3 regions of the Sorangium sp. So ce448 genome follow, and region 2 is predicted to be linked to each of the others. Evidence: riboswitches for the same ligand, from Rfam matches in the RefSeq annotation. Region 2 holds a riboswitch; each other region holds the start of a gene.
What was found. Region 2 has a riboswitch for cobalamin ahead of WMF45_RS21915 (TonB-dependent receptor domain-containing protein). Riboswitches for the same ligand answer to the same signal wherever they lie in the genome.
Positions count from the first base shown of each region.

Region 1: another riboswitch for cobalamin. It lies ahead of WMF45_RS01400 (energy-coupling factor ABC transporter permease); the one in region 2 lies ahead of WMF45_RS21915 (TonB-dependent receptor domain-containing protein).
Region 3: another riboswitch for cobalamin. It lies ahead of WMF45_RS05250 (TonB-dependent receptor); the one in region 2 lies ahead of WMF45_RS21915 (TonB-dependent receptor domain-containing protein).

Region 1 covers NZ_CP150343.1:341,317-347,573, forward strand. Annotated here, with positions in the region: gene WMF45_RS01375 (DUF3209 family protein) at 1-119, opposite strand, end outside; gene WMF45_RS01380 (CbiX/SirB N-terminal domain-containing protein) at 143-1,330, opposite strand; gene WMF45_RS01385 (energy-coupling factor ABC transporter ATP-binding protein) at 1,306-2,127, opposite strand; gene WMF45_RS01390 (CbiQ family ECF transporter T component) at 2,124-2,873, opposite strand; gene WMF45_RS01395 (hypothetical protein) at 2,863-3,177, opposite strand; gene WMF45_RS01400 (energy-coupling factor ABC transporter permease) at 3,201-3,878, opposite strand; cobalamin riboswitch at 4,013-4,220, opposite strand; gene WMF45_RS01405 (enoyl-CoA hydratase/isomerase family protein) at 5,490-6,257, opposite strand, start outside.
Region 2 covers NZ_CP150343.1:5,811,057-5,817,313, reverse strand. Annotated here, with positions in the region: gene WMF45_RS21930 (OmpA family protein) at 1-4, opposite strand, end outside; gene WMF45_RS21925 (trypsin-like serine protease) at 258-1,175, opposite strand; gene WMF45_RS21920 (MFS transporter) at 1,371-2,186, opposite strand; cobalamin riboswitch at 2,578-2,804, shown strand; gene WMF45_RS21915 (TonB-dependent receptor domain-containing protein) at 2,964-5,042, shown strand; gene WMF45_RS21910 (YncE family protein) at 5,036-6,257, shown strand, end outside.
Region 3 covers NZ_CP150343.1:1,429,240-1,435,496, reverse strand. Annotated here, with positions in the region: gene WMF45_RS05260 (hybrid sensor histidine kinase/response regulator) at 1-747, opposite strand, end outside; gene WMF45_RS05255 (hypothetical protein) at 1,180-1,674, shown strand; gene WMF45_RS05250 (TonB-dependent receptor) at 1,688-3,889, opposite strand; cobalamin riboswitch at 4,130-4,337, opposite strand; gene typA (translational GTPase TypA) at 4,509-6,257, shown strand, end outside.

The DNA of each region.
Region 1 (6,257 bases), 5.5 Mb from region 2:
CCCGGCTCGGCGGCCGCGGCGCCGAGCTCGGCGAGCTCGTGCGTGCGCTCGGCGGGATCATCGATGCCCAGGATGTTCATGAGCCCAAGGCGGAGCGCGGCGATCTCGTGACAGGCCATGTCGGTTCTCTCCTATCCATCCTTCATTGCATGATGTCGTCGACGAGCCGGGCCACCAGCCGGTCGCCGAGCAGGTGCTCCTCGACGAGGTCCTTCGCGTCCTCCTCGCGGACGCCGCGGTACCAGACCCCGTCGGGGTAGACGGCGACCGTAGGCCCCTCGCCGCAGCGCCCCATGCACGACGTCCTCGTCACGCGGATCTGCTGCTGCTGGCCGGCCTGCTTCACGAGGCGACGCACCGACTCGAGCAGCGCCAGGCTGCCGCGGTCGACGCAGTCGGCGTTGCCGCAGACGAGCACGTGCTTGCGCAGCGAGCGGTGCGCGTGCGGGTGGTTCGACGCCTGCGTGTGCGTGAGCGTGTGGCGCACGCTGTAGAGCATCGCCTTGAGCCCGCCGACCTCCCGGGCGAGCCCCGGCAGCGCGGTGCGGTACATGCACGTGTCGCAGGGGAGCGGCGCCTCGCCGGCGAGCGCCTGGCGCGCGCGCTCGTCGATCAGGCCCTCGAGCGCGCTCGACCGGCCGAGGTGCGGCGCGAGTGACGCCCGGATCCACGGGTACGTCGACGAGAAGCGGTCGACCTGCTCGGCGAGCTTCGTCATGAGCCGCCCGGCGAAGAGGAAGTAGGGGATCACCACGACGCGCTCCGGCCGGTGCCGCGCGACCCGCTCCAGCGTCTCCTCGACCGAGGGCCGGGTGACGCCGATGAAGGTCGGCTCGACGAGCTGGAGCCCGCGGCCCTCGCCGATGAGGCGCGCCGTCTTGCAGAAATCGCCGTTCGCGTCGGGGTCGCTCGACCCGCGCCCCACGACGACGAGCGCCGACCGGGCCCGCGCGGCCGGGTCGGCCGGCAGCGCGGTCGCGGCGCGCTCGAACGCGATCTGCGCGAGCGCCGGGTGCACGCCGAGCGGCCGCGCCGCCGAGAAGCGCACGCCCGGGTGCGCGGCCCGCGCCCGCTCGAGCGCGATCGGGATGTCGTTCTTCACGTGCCCCGCCGCGAACAGGAAGAGCGGCACGACCGCCACGCGGGACGCCCGCGCCGCGAGCGCCGCGAGCGCGTCGGCGAGGTGCGGCGTCGCGAGCTCGATGTAGCCGTGCTGCACGGCGATCTCGGGCCGCGCCGCGGCGTAATCGGCCACGATCGCCTCGAACTCGGCGTTCGACGCGGCGTCGCGGCTGCCGTGGCCGATCAGCAGGAGACCGTCGTCATGCACGCGAGCGCCTCCTCCAGGGTGAGCGGGAGGCCCGCGCCGCCCCGCGGCGGCGGAGGGCTCATCCGGGTCCAGAGCTCGGCGACCCACGGCCGCCGCATCCGCGCCCGCGCGAGGAGCTCCCCCCGCGCGAACACGTCCCGCGGCGGCCCGTCCGCGAGGACCTGACCGTCGCCCAGCAGGACCGCGCGCGAGGCGAAGAGCGGCACGAGATCCACCGCGTGGGTCGCGGTGACCAGCGTGGTCCCCTGCTGCTCGGAGAGCGCGCGCAGCGTCTGGCACAGGGCGAGCTCGCCCTCCGGGTCGAGCCCCGCGGTCGGCTCGTCGAGCAGCAGCACCCGCGGCCGCATCGCCAGCATCCCGGCGATGCACGCGCGCTTGCGCTCGCCGAAGCTCAGCGCCTCGATGGCGCGATCGGCGAGGTGGGCGATCTGCACGGCGGCGAGCGCCGCCTCGGCGCGGCGGCGCGCCTCGGGCGCGGGCAGGCCGAGGTTTCGCGGGCCGAACAGGACGTCGTCGAGGAGCGTCGCGCCGAGCAGCTGGTCGTCCGGGTCCTGGAGCACGAGCGCGGCGCCCGCGGCGACGGCGTCCGAGGGCGAGCCCACGCGGCGGCCCGCGATCTCGACGCCGCCGCCGGGCGCCGGGAGGAGCCCGACGAGCGTCCGGAGCAGCGCGGTCTTGCCGGCGCCGTTGCCGCCGAGCACCGCCACGGACTCGCCCTCGGCGACGTCGAGGCGCACGTCGCGCAGCACGGGCTCGCCGCGCGGGTAGCCGAGCCGGGGGGCGCGCAGCGCGATCATCCGGCCTCTCCTGCGGCGACGCTGAGCCCGAGGGCCGCGAGGGCGGCGGCGGCGAACGCGACGTTCGCGGCGGGCGCGCTCGTCCTCCGGTCGGCGACGGGGAGCTTCCCCTGGTAGCCGCGGAGCTGCATCGCGAGCGCGGCGCTCTCGGAGCGCTCCAGCGTCCGGAGCGCCACGACGCCCGCGACGGCGCCGGCCGAGCGCGCGGCGGCGCCGGGGCGGGTGAACCCGCCGCGGAGCGCGGCGGCGCTCCACGCGCTGTCGGCCGCGCGCTGGAGCACGCCGGCGAAGCGCCGCGTCAGCGCGAGCAGCTCGACCAGGGCCGCCGGGACGCCGAGCCCGGCGAGCGCCGCCTCGATCTCGGCGGGCGCGGCGGCGCCGGCGAGCCACCGGAGCACCGCGGCCGCCGCGAGGACGCGGGCGCCGATGGCCACGGCGCGGTGGGCCCCCTCGGCCGTGATCGCGTCGACGGGGAACGGCGCGCCGGGGAGGAGCGGCGCCCCCGGCGTGAGCGCGAGCGCGAGCGCCGCCGCGACCGCTCCGATCCACGCGGCGGGCGCGGCGGCGCGGAGGACGGCGCGCGCCGGCGTTCCCTGGAGGTGGAGGGCCGCGCACGCGAGGAGGAGCAGCGCGGCCGGCGTGACGGGCGAGCGCGCGCCCGCGGCGACGCAGCACGCCGCCACGGCGGCTCCGAGGCGGAGCCGGGCGTCCACGTCGCGGAGCCGCGCGGGCGGGTCAGTCCGCACGGAGGCCTTCGCCGCCGGCCTTGACCGCGGGCGCGTCCGCGCGCTCGACGAAGAGCACGCGCGAGAAATAGCCGAGGGCGAAGCCGGCGAGGAGCCCGGCCCAGAGGAACGCGAAGAGCAGGAGGTCGCCCTCGAGGCCCGCGAACAGCGGCCCCGTGTCGTGGCGTCCTGCGTCCTCGGCGACGCGGCGCACCACGGCCTCGTCGACGCCGTCCCAGGACGCGTTGCCGCAGGCGGCGAGCCAGAATGAACCGGCGAGCTGGAGCGCTGCCGCGCACGCACGCCGCGCGAGCGGCGCTGGCATCGGGCGCTGTCCGAGCCGCCGCGTCACGACGCCCCCGGGGCGAGCCGGACGACCTGGAGCCGATCCAGGATGTCGGGCCGCCGGGCGCGCAGGAAGGCGAGCGCCCCCGCGGTCATGACGCCCTCGAGCAGGCCGAGCGGGAGCTGGGTGGGGACGAAGGCCAGGGCGACGCCCGTGAACATGGACGTCACCGAGCCCTCGCCCGAGAGCCCGAGCGCGAGCGCGAGCGCCGTTGTGGCGTAGGTTGCCCAGTCCGACGTCACGCCCGCGAGGAAGCCCGCGACCCAGAGGTTCGCGCCGCAGCGCCGCGCGAGGTGGAAGGCGAAATATCCGGTGAAGGCGCCCGCGATGCCCATCGACGCGACGTCGGCGCCGAGCGTGGTGAGGCCGCCGTGCGCGAGGAAGAGGGCCTGGATAAGGAGCGCCACCACGGTGACGAGGACGGTCATCCAGGGGCCGATGAGCACCGCCGCGAGCCCTGTGCCGCACGGGTGGGAGCAGGTCCCGGCGGTCGGCACGGGCACGGGCATGCACGAGATCGCGAAGACGGCGGCCGCGATGAGGCCGACGAACGGCTTGTAGAAGGCGTCCTGCTGGGTGCGGCGCCGGAGCAGGTGGAGGGCGATCGCGACGAAGGGCAGGGCGAGCGCGTTCCAGACGGCGCACCAGCCGAGCGGCAGGACGCCTTCCGCGAGGTGCATCGCGGCCGCGGGCCGGGGCGCGAGGAGCGTCCCCAGGGACACGGCGGCGATCGACACAGCGCGGCCGTGAAGACCGATGACGGCGCTCCGGGTGAAGTCCGCACCCGAACGCCACGAAGACGTGCGCAAGCTGCACCTCGTGGGAGGCTCGGGTAGGTCTCCCGGCTCATGGGTTCAGGGAGCTGATCGAGCTCCCAGCGCTGCGTCCACCTTCCCAGGCCTCTTCCAATGAGGCCCAGTGGTCTTCGGAGGCAGCTCCCCACTCACGGTGGCGGGACCGCGCCGGTTTTGCACCGGCTTCCCTGTTATGCCCCGGAGGGCACCCGAGGAATGGATTGTCAGGCCGGTGCTCGGTAATCCCGTTTCGTTCCCGGCGTCAAGGACGTCGCGCCCCGATCGCGGACGAGGTGCTCGGCGGGCGCTGCATCTGGCATGGCGTGTCGGACGAGCTCCCCGTCGAGCGCGGGCCAGCTCCGCCTCGCGCGCGGTGCCCCGCGCGTCGGCCCGCGCATCCAGGCGGCGCGATCGCGCGAGCCGGGCGCGCGTACCCGGGGGTGCGGACCGGGCGAACCCGGGTGCGTCGACCCGGGGGTGCGGACCGGGCGAACCCGGGTGGGTCGACCCGGGGGTGCGGACCGGGCGAACCCGGGTGGGTCGACCCGGGGGTGCGGACCGGGCGAACCCGGGTGGGTCGACTCGGGGGTGCGAGTTTCCGCCTTGCGCGGTCCGGCTCGCCGCGGTCCGCCGCGAGCGCCCTCGTCCGCGGCGTCGGCGCGGCGGCGATGCCTGCGCTGGTGGCCACCTCGCCCTCGAGGGCGCTGCCGAGGCGCACGAGGCCATCGCTGCCGAGGCGCGCCGCGCGCCCGTCGGCGCCCCCATTGAGCAGGCATGGGCGCCGACGAGCGATCCAGGCGCTGTCGTGTGATGGCCGAGGCCGAGAAATTGACCCAGACGCATCACGTGAAGAGTCGTCGAGCACACGTCTTGAATTATGTCCCCCTTAGATAAAGCCTGTTTACTTTGTCGCCGCGCGGGCGCAGCCCCCGTCTCGGTTTGGGCCCGCACGAGGGGCTCTCGTGCGCTTGAATACAAGGCACCGGCGCGTTCCTTCCGCAGTGTGCTTTGTTCGTCCTGGCTCTTTACTCGGGAGCAGGTGTCCGGCTTACCGCCTGCAGCCTCGTGGCATCTCTTATTGAAGAGATGAGGGATTTCGTGTTCACTCGTCTCGGAATGCGAGACGAACGCTGCGCTGAGCGCTGTCTCCGGTGGAGGGGTATGCCCGGCTCGAACGTGAATTCCCGCAGAGCTGGTGTGTGTGGGGCGCGCGCCCGCCTGGCCGCCTTCGTGTCTGGAGCGCTCTGCTCGCTCGGCGTGCAGTCATTGCACTTTGTTATCGACAACGCGCTTGCGGATGCCACAATCTGACTACCGCATGCGCACCGGCGCGGACCCCCCCAGCCCGGAGCGCATGCGGTGTTTTTTTCTTAGCACCGCGGCGGACGTTCAAGACTCCGGCGCGGTTTCCCTGCCGCGGTCATTCTGGGCCCCCCTCCAGCGTGATGCGCGGTATTTTTTTTGCCGTCGAGCGCGCGGTTCGCGCCTCCCGAGCCTTCACTTGCCCGTGAACGTGGCCTGCGATTTCGCCAGGAACGCTTTCATTCCGAGCTGTTGATCTTCGCTTCCGAAGAGCGCGGCGAATGCCTGGGCTTCCAGCTCGTTGGCGGCGGTGAGGTCGAGGCTCTCGCCGCGCAGGAGGACGCGTTTGGCGGCGGCGACGGCGAGCGGCCCGCGCGAGGCGATCTTGAGGGCGGTCTCGCGGGCGCGCGCGAGGAGCTCGGTCGCCGGGAAGACGGCGTTGACGAGCCCGATCGAGAGCGCCTGCTGGGCGGTGATCATGTCTCCTGAGTAGACGAGCTCGCGCGCGCGTCCGGGTCCGACCCGTCGCAGCAGCCGCTGGGTCCCGCCGAACCCCGGGATGACGCCCAGGTTCACCTCGGGCTGGCCGAGCTTGGCGCCTTCGGCGGCGTAGATGAAGTCGCATGCGAGGGCGAGCTCGCAGCCGCCGCCCAGCGCGAAGCCGTTGACGGCGGCGATCACGGGGAAGGGGGCAGTCTCGATGAGCTCGGCGAGCCGGTGGCCAGCGTCGGCGAACCGTTTCGCGGCGATGCTGTTCATGGTCGCCATCTCTGCGATGTCGGCGCCGGCGACGAACGCCTTGCCGGCGCCGGTCAGCACCGCCGCGCGGACCTCGTTGCCCTCGGCGGGCGCGAGGAGGTCGCGGAAGGCCGCGGTGAGCTCGCCGAGGACGGCGGGGTTCAGCGCGTTGAGTTTGTCGGGCCGCTGGATGGTCACGGTGGCGACGTGATCCGCGCGCTCGAC
Region 2 (6,257 bases):
ACATGGTTCCGATCCCTCCGGGAAGTGGTCATCGGCGCGGGCGAAGCAGCGTCATCGCGCACGCGACCCTGCCCGCATGAGCGTCGATCCCGTGTCTGTCTTCCGCGGACTCCGCGCGATGCGAGCGACGTGCCGGCACGCCCGCGCATCGCGCGCTGTGCCGCGGGTGCACACGGCCTGCTCCTGCCGCTTCCTGCCCCTCGCGCTCGGCGAGGCGAGGCGAGGCGAGGCGAGCCGGCGGCGATGGCGCGCGGCGCTCAGCGTCGTGCGAGCGCGGCCGTGCGGGCCTCGGCCGTCAGCGCGGCGAAGGCGTCCGTGCGCGTATACACGTGGTTGCCAGCCGCGGTGCACCCCGCGCCTCGCGACGTGATGCCCACCACGTCGCCGCGGTCGGCGTCGATCACCGGACCTCCCGAGTCGCCGGCGCAGGTCGCCCCCTCGATCTCGAACTCGCGCGGACCGAGGACCTTGCCGGTCGCCGGATCGGCGCGGGGCCCGACGGCGGCGACGAGGCGCGGGCCGCGCGCGGCGCGGACGCCGAGCCGGCTTACCGCTCCGCCGCCGTACCCGACGGCGATCACGCTGTCGCCTGGATCGAGCGCCCCGACCTCGCGCATCCGCAGGGGCGCCACGTCGGTGAGGGGCCGATCGAGCACCAGATAAGCGATGTCCGCGTCGCAGAGGACGCGCTCTTTCCCGTGCAGCGTGGCCACGGCGCGCGCCCGCGCGGCGTCGCGGGAGACATCGATATGGTCCCCTGTGTAAATGGCGATCTCGGAAGGATCGATGTCTCCGCCGAGGTGATCGCCGTTGTGCGACCTGCCCGAGCGATCGCAGCGAGGGGTCGCGGTCAGGTTGCGCGAGATGCAGTGACGCGCGGTCAAGACGAGGTTCGGCTCGACGAGCGCGCCGCTGCACAGGTTCACGCGTCGCTCGCCGCCCCGGGGATCGCGGTGCGAGACGGCCACGGCGACGACGGAGCGCGCGGCGCCGTCGATGCGGGGCTCAGGCGTGCCCTTCGCGCGCGGCGAAACCTCGGTGATCGGCTCGACCGCCGCCACCGGAGGAGGCGAGGATTCAGCCGGGATGACGGCGACGACGAGGCGTGGGACGAGGGCCGCGACAAGGCAGCCAAGGCATCCCGCGAGGCGCGGGACGAGAGGCGGAGACACCATGGATGAGGTCACCGACAAAGAGCATGTGAGTAACGACCGTGCAAGCCGACCCTGGAGCTTTTCTCCAGCATCGGAAGGGGAGGTGCCCCCGATAAGTTGTTGTTCCCACCGAGGGGAATGAGAGATGGAAATCAGGTCAGTCAGGTGAGGGGCGCCCGGCTGGAGGCGCGCTCTCTGGACTCCCGCGCTCGTCGACTAGCCCCGGCCCTCCAGCGCGCGCGCAGCGCCGGCGCTGCTCGACGCGCCGGGGGCGAGGTGTCGCTCGATCAGGAAGATCAAGCACGACGACGCGAGCGTGAAGGCGATCGCCAGCGCGGCCACGGCGCCCATGCCGTCGAGGCGCTGGTCGGGGAGCTCGTGCAGCATCCTGGCCGCGAGGAACGCGGCGAGCGCCGACGAGAGGTGATCCACGGCCGACTGGATGGATCCGAAGCGCGCCCGCTCGGAGGGGAGCGGGACCTTCGAGGCGAGCGTGCCGTGGGAGATGTTGCGGATCGCCGTCCCGGTCATGAAGGCGACGAAGACGACGATCACGGGCAGCCCCGGCACGTACGCGTGGAACCCGGCATAGAGGACGGCCACGAGCATCGCCGCCCCGACCAGGCTCGTTCGGAACGCGCCGACGCGATCGATCAGCGCGCCCGCGGTGCGCATCACGACGAAGGTGAGCGCGCCGCCCACGAGGTAGAGCAGGCCGAGCCGCTCGCGCGGATAGCCGAGGTTATTCTGCACGTAGGCCGAGATGTTCGGGATGACGAGGAACGACGCCATCGTCATGACCGCCGTCGTCGCGTACGAGAGCAGCACGAGCGGGCGGCCGACGAGCGCGCGGAGCTCGCGCATGGCGTTTTCCTCGGCGCGCACCCGCGCCCCGGCGAGGTGGCCTCGCATCGAGGGGAGCAGCAGCAGCGCGAGCCCCGCGACGGCGAGCCCGAGCGCCGCGACGGCGAAGAACGGCGCCTGGAAGCCGCCGCGCCGCGCGAGCTCGAGGCCGGCCGGCACCCCGAGCACCGCGGCCAGGGAGTAGGCGCCTGCGCGAGGAGGGTGCGCGTCGGCGATGCGAAGAAGAACGCCGACTCAGGGGTGTATTGCTTCAACAGCTGCCCTGTGTTCACCGCGGGCAGCGCGACAGAGGCCGGTATCGAGATGGAACTCGTCACATTCAGCTCCGATGGGCGTCGAGAGCCACGTGGGCTCTGGTCATCGGGCGCTGGACGTCAGGTCTCGGGCCGCTCGTTTCTGATTAATGATAAAGAAAATCAGTTTCAAGTAACTCGTTGCACGCGCGTGCAAGACTGTCAAGGGACTCCCGGTTCTGTCTCGGGTGTGCGCCGCCGGTGGGCCCGTGGACGGGGCGCTCCGGGCCTTCGCTTCAGCGTTGACATCCTGCGTGACGGGTGCGACGAGTCGCCCCGCCATCGGTGCTCGTCCGGCCATCCCCTGGCGAGCTGAAAAGGGAACCCGGTGAGAATCCGGGACTGCCCCCGCAGCGGTGAACGGGAACGACCATCACCAAGAAGCACTGGGCATGCACCAGAGCAGCCTGGGAAGCGGTGATGTGTAGGAGAGCGACCGGCGACGGCCGCAGCGCCCGTGAGTCCGAAGACCTGCCGAAGGTGCGCGCGCCGGTGCTCTGGCGCGCGCTGACCTGAGCCTTCGAGGGGAAGGCGCCCAGGCCCTCGACCACCTCGCTCGCGCGCGGTGCCGTGGCCCGTCACGCAGCCCCCTCGCTTCGGCTCTCAGCTCACCCGGAGCAGCGCTGGGTCGACGCGGGCAGGCGGCGCGTGAATGGTTGATTCCTCTGATCGTCGGTCGCGTCGGCGCCGGAGCGCCGGCGCGGCGCGCTGGTTTGCGCTCGCGGTCGGCAGCGCGGTGGCAGGCCTGCCGGCGGCCCGCGCCGACGATGTGCGCAGGCCTGCGGGCGAGCAGGGGGGCGATGCCGCTGCCGCTCGACCGGGGACAGACCCGCTGGAGGTGCGCGTCGAGGGGGACCGCCTGCGCGCGCCCGCGCCGCCCAAGGACAGGTCCGTCGCGGGGTCGGTGCTGGGCCGCGAGCGCCTCACCGGCGCGGGGCTCGGGGCGGCGGACGTGCTCCGCACGCAGCCGGGCGTGCTCATCATCGAGTCGGGCGGCTTCGGCGGGCCGGCGACCGCGGCCCTCCGGGGAGCGACCGCCACGCAGACGCCGGTGTACCTCGCCGGCGTCCGCCTGAACGACGATGTCGTGGGGACGGCGGATCTCTCCCTCGTGCCCCTCTGGCTCATCGAGCGCATCGAGATCTACCGCGGCCACGCGCCCATCGAGGCCGACCGCCTCGGCCCCGGCGGCGCGATCTTCTTCGAGCCGCGGCGGCCTTCCCGGACGACGGGCGGCGCAGGCGTCATGGCGGGCTCGCTCGGCGCGCGGCGCGGGTGGGCGTTCGCCGGCGCCGGCGCGGGCCCGGTGAGCGCGATCGTCGGGGTGAGCGCCGAGGCCGCGGAGAACCGCTACGCGTTCGTCAACGATGGCGGGACGCTCTTCGACGAGCGCGACGACACCGTGGAGCGCCGGCAGAACGCCGACGTGCGCACGATCGACGCGTGGGCGCTCGCGCGCGTCGAGCTCGGGGGCGGCGCGATCGTCGACGTGATCGCGAACGGCACCGATCGCGAGCAGGGCGTGCCGAGACTCGCGCTCCTGCCGTCCCGCGAGGCGCGGGGGGAGTCGCGGCGCGCGCTGGCGTCGGTCGCGGCGCGGGTGCCGTTCGGCGGGGAGGCGCAGCACACGCTCGAGGCGCGCACCTCGTTCATCGAGGCGCGGTCGGAGGTCCATGATCCCCTCTTCGAGCTCGCGCTGCAGACGCCGGAGCTCCACCTCGCCGGCCGCCGCCTGGAGCAGACGCTCGGGGCGACGCTCGCCTTCGCCGACCGGCTCCGGGTGCGGCCCGTGCTCTCGGTCGCGCGCGAGGGCATCTCGCGCGCGCCGGACGACGTACCGCTCGCGCGGGCGCGGCGCTCGTCCGCGCGCGGCGCCGTCAGCGCGGAGGCGCGCCTCGGCGAGGGGCTCACGCTGCACGCCCTCGCGAGCGGGGAGTGCCACGCCACCGGCGCGGACCGGGAGCGCCCTTGCGACGTGCTCGTGCCGACCGGGCGGGTCGGCGTGGAGGCGGGGAGCGACCGGCTCCGGCTCCTCGCGACCGTGGGCCGCTACGTCCGCGTCCCGACGCTCGGCGAGGTGTACGGCGTCTCCGGCGTCGTCCACGGCAACGCGGCGCTCGAGCCCGAGTCCGGCGCCACGATCGAGGCCGGGATCCGGGCGCAGACGGGGCGCGGCGCCGTGCTGCGCGGCGCCTTCATCGACGTGTTCGCGTTCGGGAGCGCGGTCTCCGGGCTCGTCGCGTACGAGAAGTCCGGTCAGGGCTACGTGAGCCCGTACAACGTCGGCCGCGCCCGCGTCGTGGGCGCGGAGCTCCTGGCCGGGGTCGAGGTGACCCCGTTCCTCCGCGCCGAAATCGCGGCGACGCTGCTGGATCCGCGGGACACGACGCCGGGACGGACGACGAGGAACGACCTCCTCCCGTTCCGCTCGCGCCTCGTCGTCGCGCCGCGCCTGCACGCCGAGTGGAAGCGCCCGGGCGGCGCCGTGTTCTCGGGCGCGTCGGGCGAGATCCGGGCCGTGTACCAGTCGAGCCGGTACGCCGATCCCGCCGGGCTCGGCGTGATCGCGGAGCAAGCGACCCTCGACCTCGACGCGGAGGCGAGGTGGCTCGGAGGGCACCTCGCGGTGAGAGGTCGCGTCGCGGACCTCCTGGACGCGCGGCGCACGGATGTCGTCGGGTTTCCGCTCCCGGGGCGGAGCGTGTTTTTCACACTGGAGTCAACATGGTGAAGATCAGTCTGTTTGCGTTCGCGATCTCGATTCCGATGCTCGGGTGCAACGTGGATTCGCCGCCGCCGTCGACGGGCGGCGTCCACGGCGGCGGCGACGGCGACGCGTGTGAGAGCGGCGTGGTCATCGTGACGAGCGACTACCAGTCGACGAACATCGCCGTGTCGGAGCTCGATGGGACCACCCTGTCGCCCTCCTTCGTGTCGAGCGGCGCGGCGAAGCCGGGGCTCAGCCTCGCGCTGTCCGGCGACGTCGAGGTCCCGGGGGCGGCGCCGCCGTCCGGCCGCGTCGTCCTGCTCGATCGGTTCGGCACGAACGTGATCACCTGGATGGATCTCGAGACCGCCGAGGTCCTCGCGCAGCTCCCGGTCGGGCAGGGGTTCGAGTCGAACCCTCAGGACTACATCGAGGTCGGCGCGGACCGCGCGCTCGTGTCGCGCTACGGGAGCAACCCGAGCCCGGGCGTGGAGCCGTTCGACGAGGGCGGCGATCTGCTGATCGTCGATACGAAGGAGTACTCCATCGCAGGGCGTATCGCCCTGCCGGAGGAGGAAGAGGGGCTCCTGCCGCGCCCGTCGGGGATGGCGCGCGTCGGCGACGAGGTGATCGTGGCGCTCGGCCGGCTCGCCGCGGACCTCTCGACCGTGGGCGAAGGGCGCTTCGTTGGCGTCTCGCCGGAGCAGGGCGCTGTCACATGGACGGTCGACGTGCAGGGGCTCTACGGCTGCGGGCGTCTCGCCGTGTCGCCCTCGGGAGAGCGGCTGGCTGTCGCCTGCTCGAGCCGCTTCGACGCCGAGGCGATGGAGTACGATCCGGCGACGAGCGACATCGTGATCTACGACGCTCGCACGTCGCCCCCGGAGGAGATCGAGCGGCTCGGCGTGGCCAGGGCGCTCGGCGCGGCGGTCCAGCCCACGCTCGCCTTCGCCTCCGAGGACGTCCTCCTCGGGACGGCCTACGCGGGCAGCGCGTCCGCCGGGGACCGCGCCTTCTCCGTGAGCATCACCACGGGCGAGGTCACGACGCTCGCCCAGGCGACCCAGTCCTACGCCTTCGGCGGCGTCCACTGCTCGCCCGGCTGCGGCGATGTCTGCCTGCTGAGCGACGCGGCGAGGAGCAGGCTCCGCCGCTGGAAGGTGGCGGCGAGCGGCGCGCTCGAGCCGCTCGAGGACGCGACGGTCGACACCGAGATCGGGCTCCCGCCGCGAGGGATCG
Region 3 (6,257 bases), 4.4 Mb from region 2:
GCGCGTGATCTTGGAGAAGCCGCGCAGCTCGCCGCGCGGGCCGTGGATGGCCGTGACGAGCACGCTCGCCCAGAACGACGACCCGTCCTTGCGCACGCGCCAGCCTTCGTCCTCGAAGCTGCCTTCGCGCCGCGCGGCGGCGAGCACCGCCTCTGGCCGGCCGCGCGCGATCGCCTCGGCCGGATAGAAGCGCGAGAAGTGCGAGCCGATCACCTCCTGCGCGGAGTATCCCTTGATCCGCTCGGCGCCGGCGTTCCACGTGGCCACCCTGCCGTCGGGGTCGAGCATGAAGATGGCGTAATCCTTCACGCCTTCGACCAGCGCGCGGAAGCGCTCCTCGCTCTGCCGCAGCGACTCTTCCTGGCGCTTGCGCTCGCTCAGATCGCGCGTGATCTTGGAGAAGCCGCGCAGCTCGCCGTCGGGGCCGTGGAGGGCCGTGATGATGACGTTCGCCCAGAACATCGAGCCGTCCTTGCGCACGCGCCAGCCTTCGTCCTCGAAGCGGCCCAGGCGCCGCGCTTCGGCGAGCTCTGTCTGCGGCCACTTCCGCTCGATCGCCTCGGCCGGATAGAAGCGCGAGAAATGCGAGCCGATCACCTCTTGCGCGGAGTATCCTTTGATCTGCTCGGCGCCGGCGTTCCACGTGGTCACGCGCCCCTCGGTGTCCAGCATGAAGATGGCGTAGTCCTTCACCCCTTCGACCAGCAGACGGAATTGCAGATCGGCGCCGAGCCCCGTCGGATCCATGCCGCACAGCCTACAGCATGGGTACACGTTCGCCACGCGATGCTCTCCCTTCCTGTCCTGCTCTCCGCGTCCGCGAGCGGCCATCGTGGCCAGCAGCGGCGAGTGACGAGCACAGCAATGGCCACATGAGCCCGCGTCGAGGGCGCCCGCCGGCGGCCGCTGGAGCGGTTCAAGGGTGTCAAGACAGACTCATCGATTGTGGAGCCACCGAACGTGTCCAGTGCGAGCCACCCGACCTCGAGGGCACCGGGGTTGTCTTGCCCATCAGCTCCGAGGGCGCGCGCCGCCGATCCGTTGCCGACGCCCGGTGGCTCACGCTCGAGTTGGTGTGCGCGCGTATCGCCGGCGAAGCAACGCCCGTGTACCCTGGCCGGTGTACCGTGAGGCCCCCGCGAGCATCTCCGCTGCGACCGCTCCAGGACGAGCACGCTCATGCATCCTGACCCCTGGCACCTGGTCACCAGACAACCGGACTACATCCTGGCTTCCTGGCACCAGATCTTCTGTGTCATCTGGCGCCGCGAGACGACCGAGGACGGCGCGCGCCACCTGAGGGATGCGTGCGCGGAGTTCGCGAAGAAGCACCCGCGCGGCATAGGGCTGCTCACCCTCGTCGAGAGCGGGGCGCCGTTGCCATCGGCGCCCGCGCGCAGGGCGATCGCGAGCTTCCTCGCGGAGGCGAGCGCGACCATCAGGTGCTCAGCGGTCGTCTTCGAGGGCTCGGGGTTCCATGCGGCGATGGTTCGCAGCGTCGTGACAGGGCTCACGCTCGTTGCCCGCCAGCGTTATCCGCACAGGGTATGTGACATCGGGGAAGCCTGGCAGATGTTCGCAGAGCTCCTGCCCGCGGTGACGGGCGCCGCCGTGAGCGAAGCCGCGTTCCGGGCATCGCTCGACGCGCTGCGCGAGGACCTCCGCCGGACATGAGCCGGCGCTGCGCCTACTCCCAGTACAGCGTCGCCCGCCCGATCGCGGTGAACGGCCACCCCGGCGAGTAGTGGATCCCGGTGACCGGGGCCGGCTCGTACGGCAGCCGCGACGCGCTCGCGAACTGGACCTCGCGCCACGTCGTGTCGAAGAGGTTCTGGACGTCCACGGCCACCTCGACGTTCTTCCACCGCAGCCCGGCGTTGGCGTCGACGACCGTGAACCCCTCGGCGGTGAGCGACTCGTCCTCGGTCGCGGGCCGCGCGGCGATCGCCTTGACCCGCAGCGCCGCGAACGGCGTGAACGCGCCGAACGTCGGGCGGACGCCGACGCCCGCGGTCAGCGTCCGGGTCGGCGCGAGGGCGACAGCGCTCGCGTTGCCGGCGTTCTCGCGGAAGCGCGCGCGGGTGAAGGTCGCGTCCACGTCGGCGAAGAGCCAGCTTTGGAGCCGGTAGCGCCCGCCGATCTCGATCCCGTAGCGCCGCGTCTGCCCCGACGCCTCGGTCGCGCCCGCGTCGCCGCTCCAGACCAGCTCCGAGTCCAGGTCGAGCAGGAACGCGGCCCCGTTCAGCGACAGCCCGCGCAAGGGCGCGACCCGCAGGCCGACCTCGTAGCCCGTCGCCGGCGTGATCAGCGTCGCCGCCCCCTCCCCCAGCACCGCGCCCCGCGCGTCGTTCGAGTGGAAGCCCCGCCCGAAGTGGGCGAAGAGATCGACCCCCTCGACCGGCGACACGATCGCCGTGAGCTTCGGGAGCAGCTGCATCTGTCCCCGGGCGCCGCTCGACCTGTTCCCCGCCGCCTCGAGGTCCTCGCCCGGATCGTCCACGTTGACGTCGATCCACTGCGCGCGCGCCCCGAGCACGACGCGGAGCCAGCGCCGGAGCCGGGCGTCCTGCTCGACGTAGACGCCGATCTGGCTCTCATCGACGTGGGTCCTGCTCTTCTCCTCGATCCGCTCGCGCGCCTCGTCGTGGTGGAGGGACTTGTCGATCGCGTCCGCGCGGATCTGCGCGCCGAGCGAGGTCGTGAACCTCGCCCCGCCGATCTCGTATTGCCTGCGGAACCGGAGATCGGCGCCCCCGACCGTGCGGTCGTCGTTCTGCTCGATCTGGTCGCCGTGGACCGGGTCCTCGCTGAAGAACGTGAAGTTCGAGTACAGCGTGAAGCGGTACCGGACGAGGTAGGCCAGCGCGCTCAGATCGGCGTCCCGCCACGCCGTCGAGTACGCGACGGACGCCATGTGCCGCTCGGTCGCCCCGCCCTCGGTCGGATCCACGGCGCCGAAATGGTCGATGCACGGCTGTCCGAACGCCGAGGGCGGCGGGTTCAACCCGCCCTGCTCGCCCTCGCCGCACACGGCGCGCGCGGGGATCTGGCCGGAGCCATTCCAGGTCGATCCATACGACATCCAGGTCATCTGGACCTTCCCCGTGTTGCCCAGATCGTGCGTGGCCCGCAGGTACACATTGAAGCGCTTGAGGCGCTCCGGGCTCAGGAACGGCCCGTCGTTCCGGTAGATCTCCGCCGCGGCCACCGCGCGCCACGTGTCGCCGAGATCCGGCGAGGCGATGACGAGACCGCGCTGGATACCGTACTGCCCCAGGCTGACCTGCGCGTAGCTCTCCTCGAGCTTCTCGGCGAAGCGCAGGTTGACGGCGCCCGCCGTACCGAAGTCGCCGATGTTCGCGTAATAAGGCCCCTTGTACCCGTCGAGCCCTGTCACGAGCTCCGGGATCATGAAGTAGAGATCGGTGAAGCCGTGCCCGTGGCCGTGGCTGACCATGTTGACGGGCACGCCGTCGACGAAGAAGGCGACGTCGGTCCCGTGATCCGCGTCGAATCCGCGGAGGAAGTACTGGTTCGCCTTGCCGCCGCCCGCGTGCTGCACGGCGAAGAGCCCGGGGACCGACTCGAGGAGGTCGCCCGGCCGGAGCCTCGGCCTGAGCTCGAGCTCCCGGTGTCCGACGGAGACGCGCGACGCGGCCTCGCTGCCCGGCTTCTCCGCCTGGATCGTGACCTCGATCGCGGCGTCGCCCGCGGGCGCGCCCTCGCCGGTGGGCGCCGCGGCGGCGGCCTCCGGCGGGGCAGCGGGCGCCTCGGGGGTGGCGCCCTCGGCGCGCGCGGGCCGCGCGGCGGCCAGCACCATGGATAGTGCGGCGAACAGATGAAATGGATGGCGGTGCCCGTGGCTCGTCGTGACCGTCTCGCGCAGCATTCGTGTCCTCCTTCGCCGCAATCGCGCGGAGCGGCGTCGGGCCGCTCGCGTCGAGCTCCGCGAGGACGAAATGGCTGGCCATCGCACGGTGCGCTGGACCGACCTCTCGCCCCCGCGGGCGACCGGAAGGCGACGCGGGGGCGGTTCGGTATCCGGGACGTGCGCAGAGAGGTGGAGCTGCACCGGCTCGGACCTCACCGCCTCCCTCGAGGCTCCCAGGTCGAACCGGCGCCGGATGTCTCCCGCCGCCGGGCGCTGGCAGGTCTTCGGGCTCGCGAGCGCTCCGGTCTGACCGGCTCCCTACTGTCCACCGCTTCCCAGCCCTCGGCGGGCCAGTGCATGGGGTGGAGGTCGTTCTCGCTTACCGCTGCGGGGCAGCCCCGGAATTTCACCGGGTTCCCTCTTCGGCCCAGGCGAACGCCCGGGCACCAGCACGGCGCGCACCCTAGGACCGTGCGCCTTCGGCTGTCAATCGCTACCGCTCCGCTCGCCCGCTCGTCGCGCGCCGCTCTCTGCGCCGCCCGCGCCACGCGCGCGCCTCGCGCGCGCCTCCCGCTCTTCATCCGAGCGCCTCGACGCACGCCTGCCGTGCAGGCCGAACGTTCGGGCTCTAGCGAGGATGGGCTCGCTCCTCCGTGGGTCGCGTGCTACACGGCCGCCGCCGTATATGCCCCGTAACGATCTCCGCAACATCGCCATCGTCGCCCACGTCGACCACGGGAAGACGACCCTCGTCGATCACATGCTCCGCCAGTCGGGCGCCTTCCGAGAGAACGAGGTCGTGGCCGAGCGGGTCATGGACTCGAACGACCTCGAGCGGGAGCGCGGCATCACCATCCTCGCGAAGAACACGAGCATCCGGTACCGCGGGGTCAAGATCAACATCGTCGACACGCCCGGCCACTCCGACTTCGGCGGCGAGGTCGAGCGCACGCTCATGATGGCCGACGGGGCGCTCCTGCTCGTCGACGCCGCCGAGGGCCCGCTGCCGCAGACGCGCTTCGTGCTGTCGAAGTGCCTCCAGCGCGGCTTCCCGGTCATCGTGGTCATCAACAAGATCGACCGGAGCGACGCGCGCGCCCACGAGGTGCTCTCCGAGGTGTTCGACCTCTTCTGCGACCTCGAGGCCAGCGATGCGCAGATGGACTTCTCGACGCTCTACGCGATCGCGAAGTTCGGCCAGGCGAAGCGGGAGCTCGAGCACGAGGCGAAGGACCTCGAGCCGCTCTTCGAGACCATCCTCGAGCGGGTCCCCGGCCCCTCCGGCGACCCCGACGGTCCGCTCCAGGTCATCGTCTGCAACACGACCCACGACGAGTACGTGGGCCGGCTCGCGGTCGGCCGCGTGGTCCGCGGCACCGCCCGGTCCGGCGCCGACGTCGCGCTCCTCGGCGAGGGCGGCCAGTCGCGCGGCTACGTGAAGATGCTCTACGCCTACGAGGGGCTGAAGCGCGTCGCGGTCGAGAGCGCCGTCGCGGGCGAGGTGATCGCGATCGCCGGGCTCGACGCGGTCACGATCGGCGACACGATCACGGATCCGGCGCACCCCGAGGCGCTGCCGCGCATCGTGGTCGAGGAGCCGACGATCAAGATGAAGATCGGCGTCAACACGTCGACCTTCGCCGGCAAGAGCAAGCAGTCGAAGTTCCTGACGAGCCGTCACCTGAAGGAGCGGCTCGAGCGCGAGGCGATGAAGAACCTCGCGATCCGGGTGGAGCCGACCGAGGTGCCCGACACGTTCGTTGTGCTCGGCCGCGGCGAGCTCCAGCTGGCGATCCTCGTGGAGACGATGCGGCGCGAGGGGTACGAGATGCAGCTCTCGAACCCCGAGGTGGTGACGCGCGAGATCGACGGCGAGGTGATGGAGCCGCTCGAGCTCGTGGTCGTGGACGTGCCGGACACCTACGTCGGCATCGTGACCGAGCGCCTCAGCTCCCGGCGCGGCCGGATGGTGAAGATGACGAACCCCGGCTTCGGCCGCGCCCGCCTCGAGTTCCGGGTGCCGTCCCGCGGGCTCATCGGCTTCCGCGGCGAGTTCCTGACGGCGACGCGCGGGACGGGCCTGCTCAACACGATGTTCGACGGCTGGGCGCCCTGGGGCGGCCCGATGATGCGCCGCCCGACCGGCGCCATCGTCGCCGATCGCGTCGGCGTGGCGACCCCGTACGCGCTGCACCACCTGCAGCCGCGCGGCATGTTCTTCATCGTCCCCGGCGTCGAGGTCTACGAGGGGATGATCATCGGCGAGCACAACCGGCCGAACGACACCGACGTCAACGTCATCAAGGAGAAGAAGCTGTCGAACGTGCGCAACCACGGCAAGGACGAGAACGTCCTCCTGGCCAGCCCGCGGCTGCTCACGATCGAG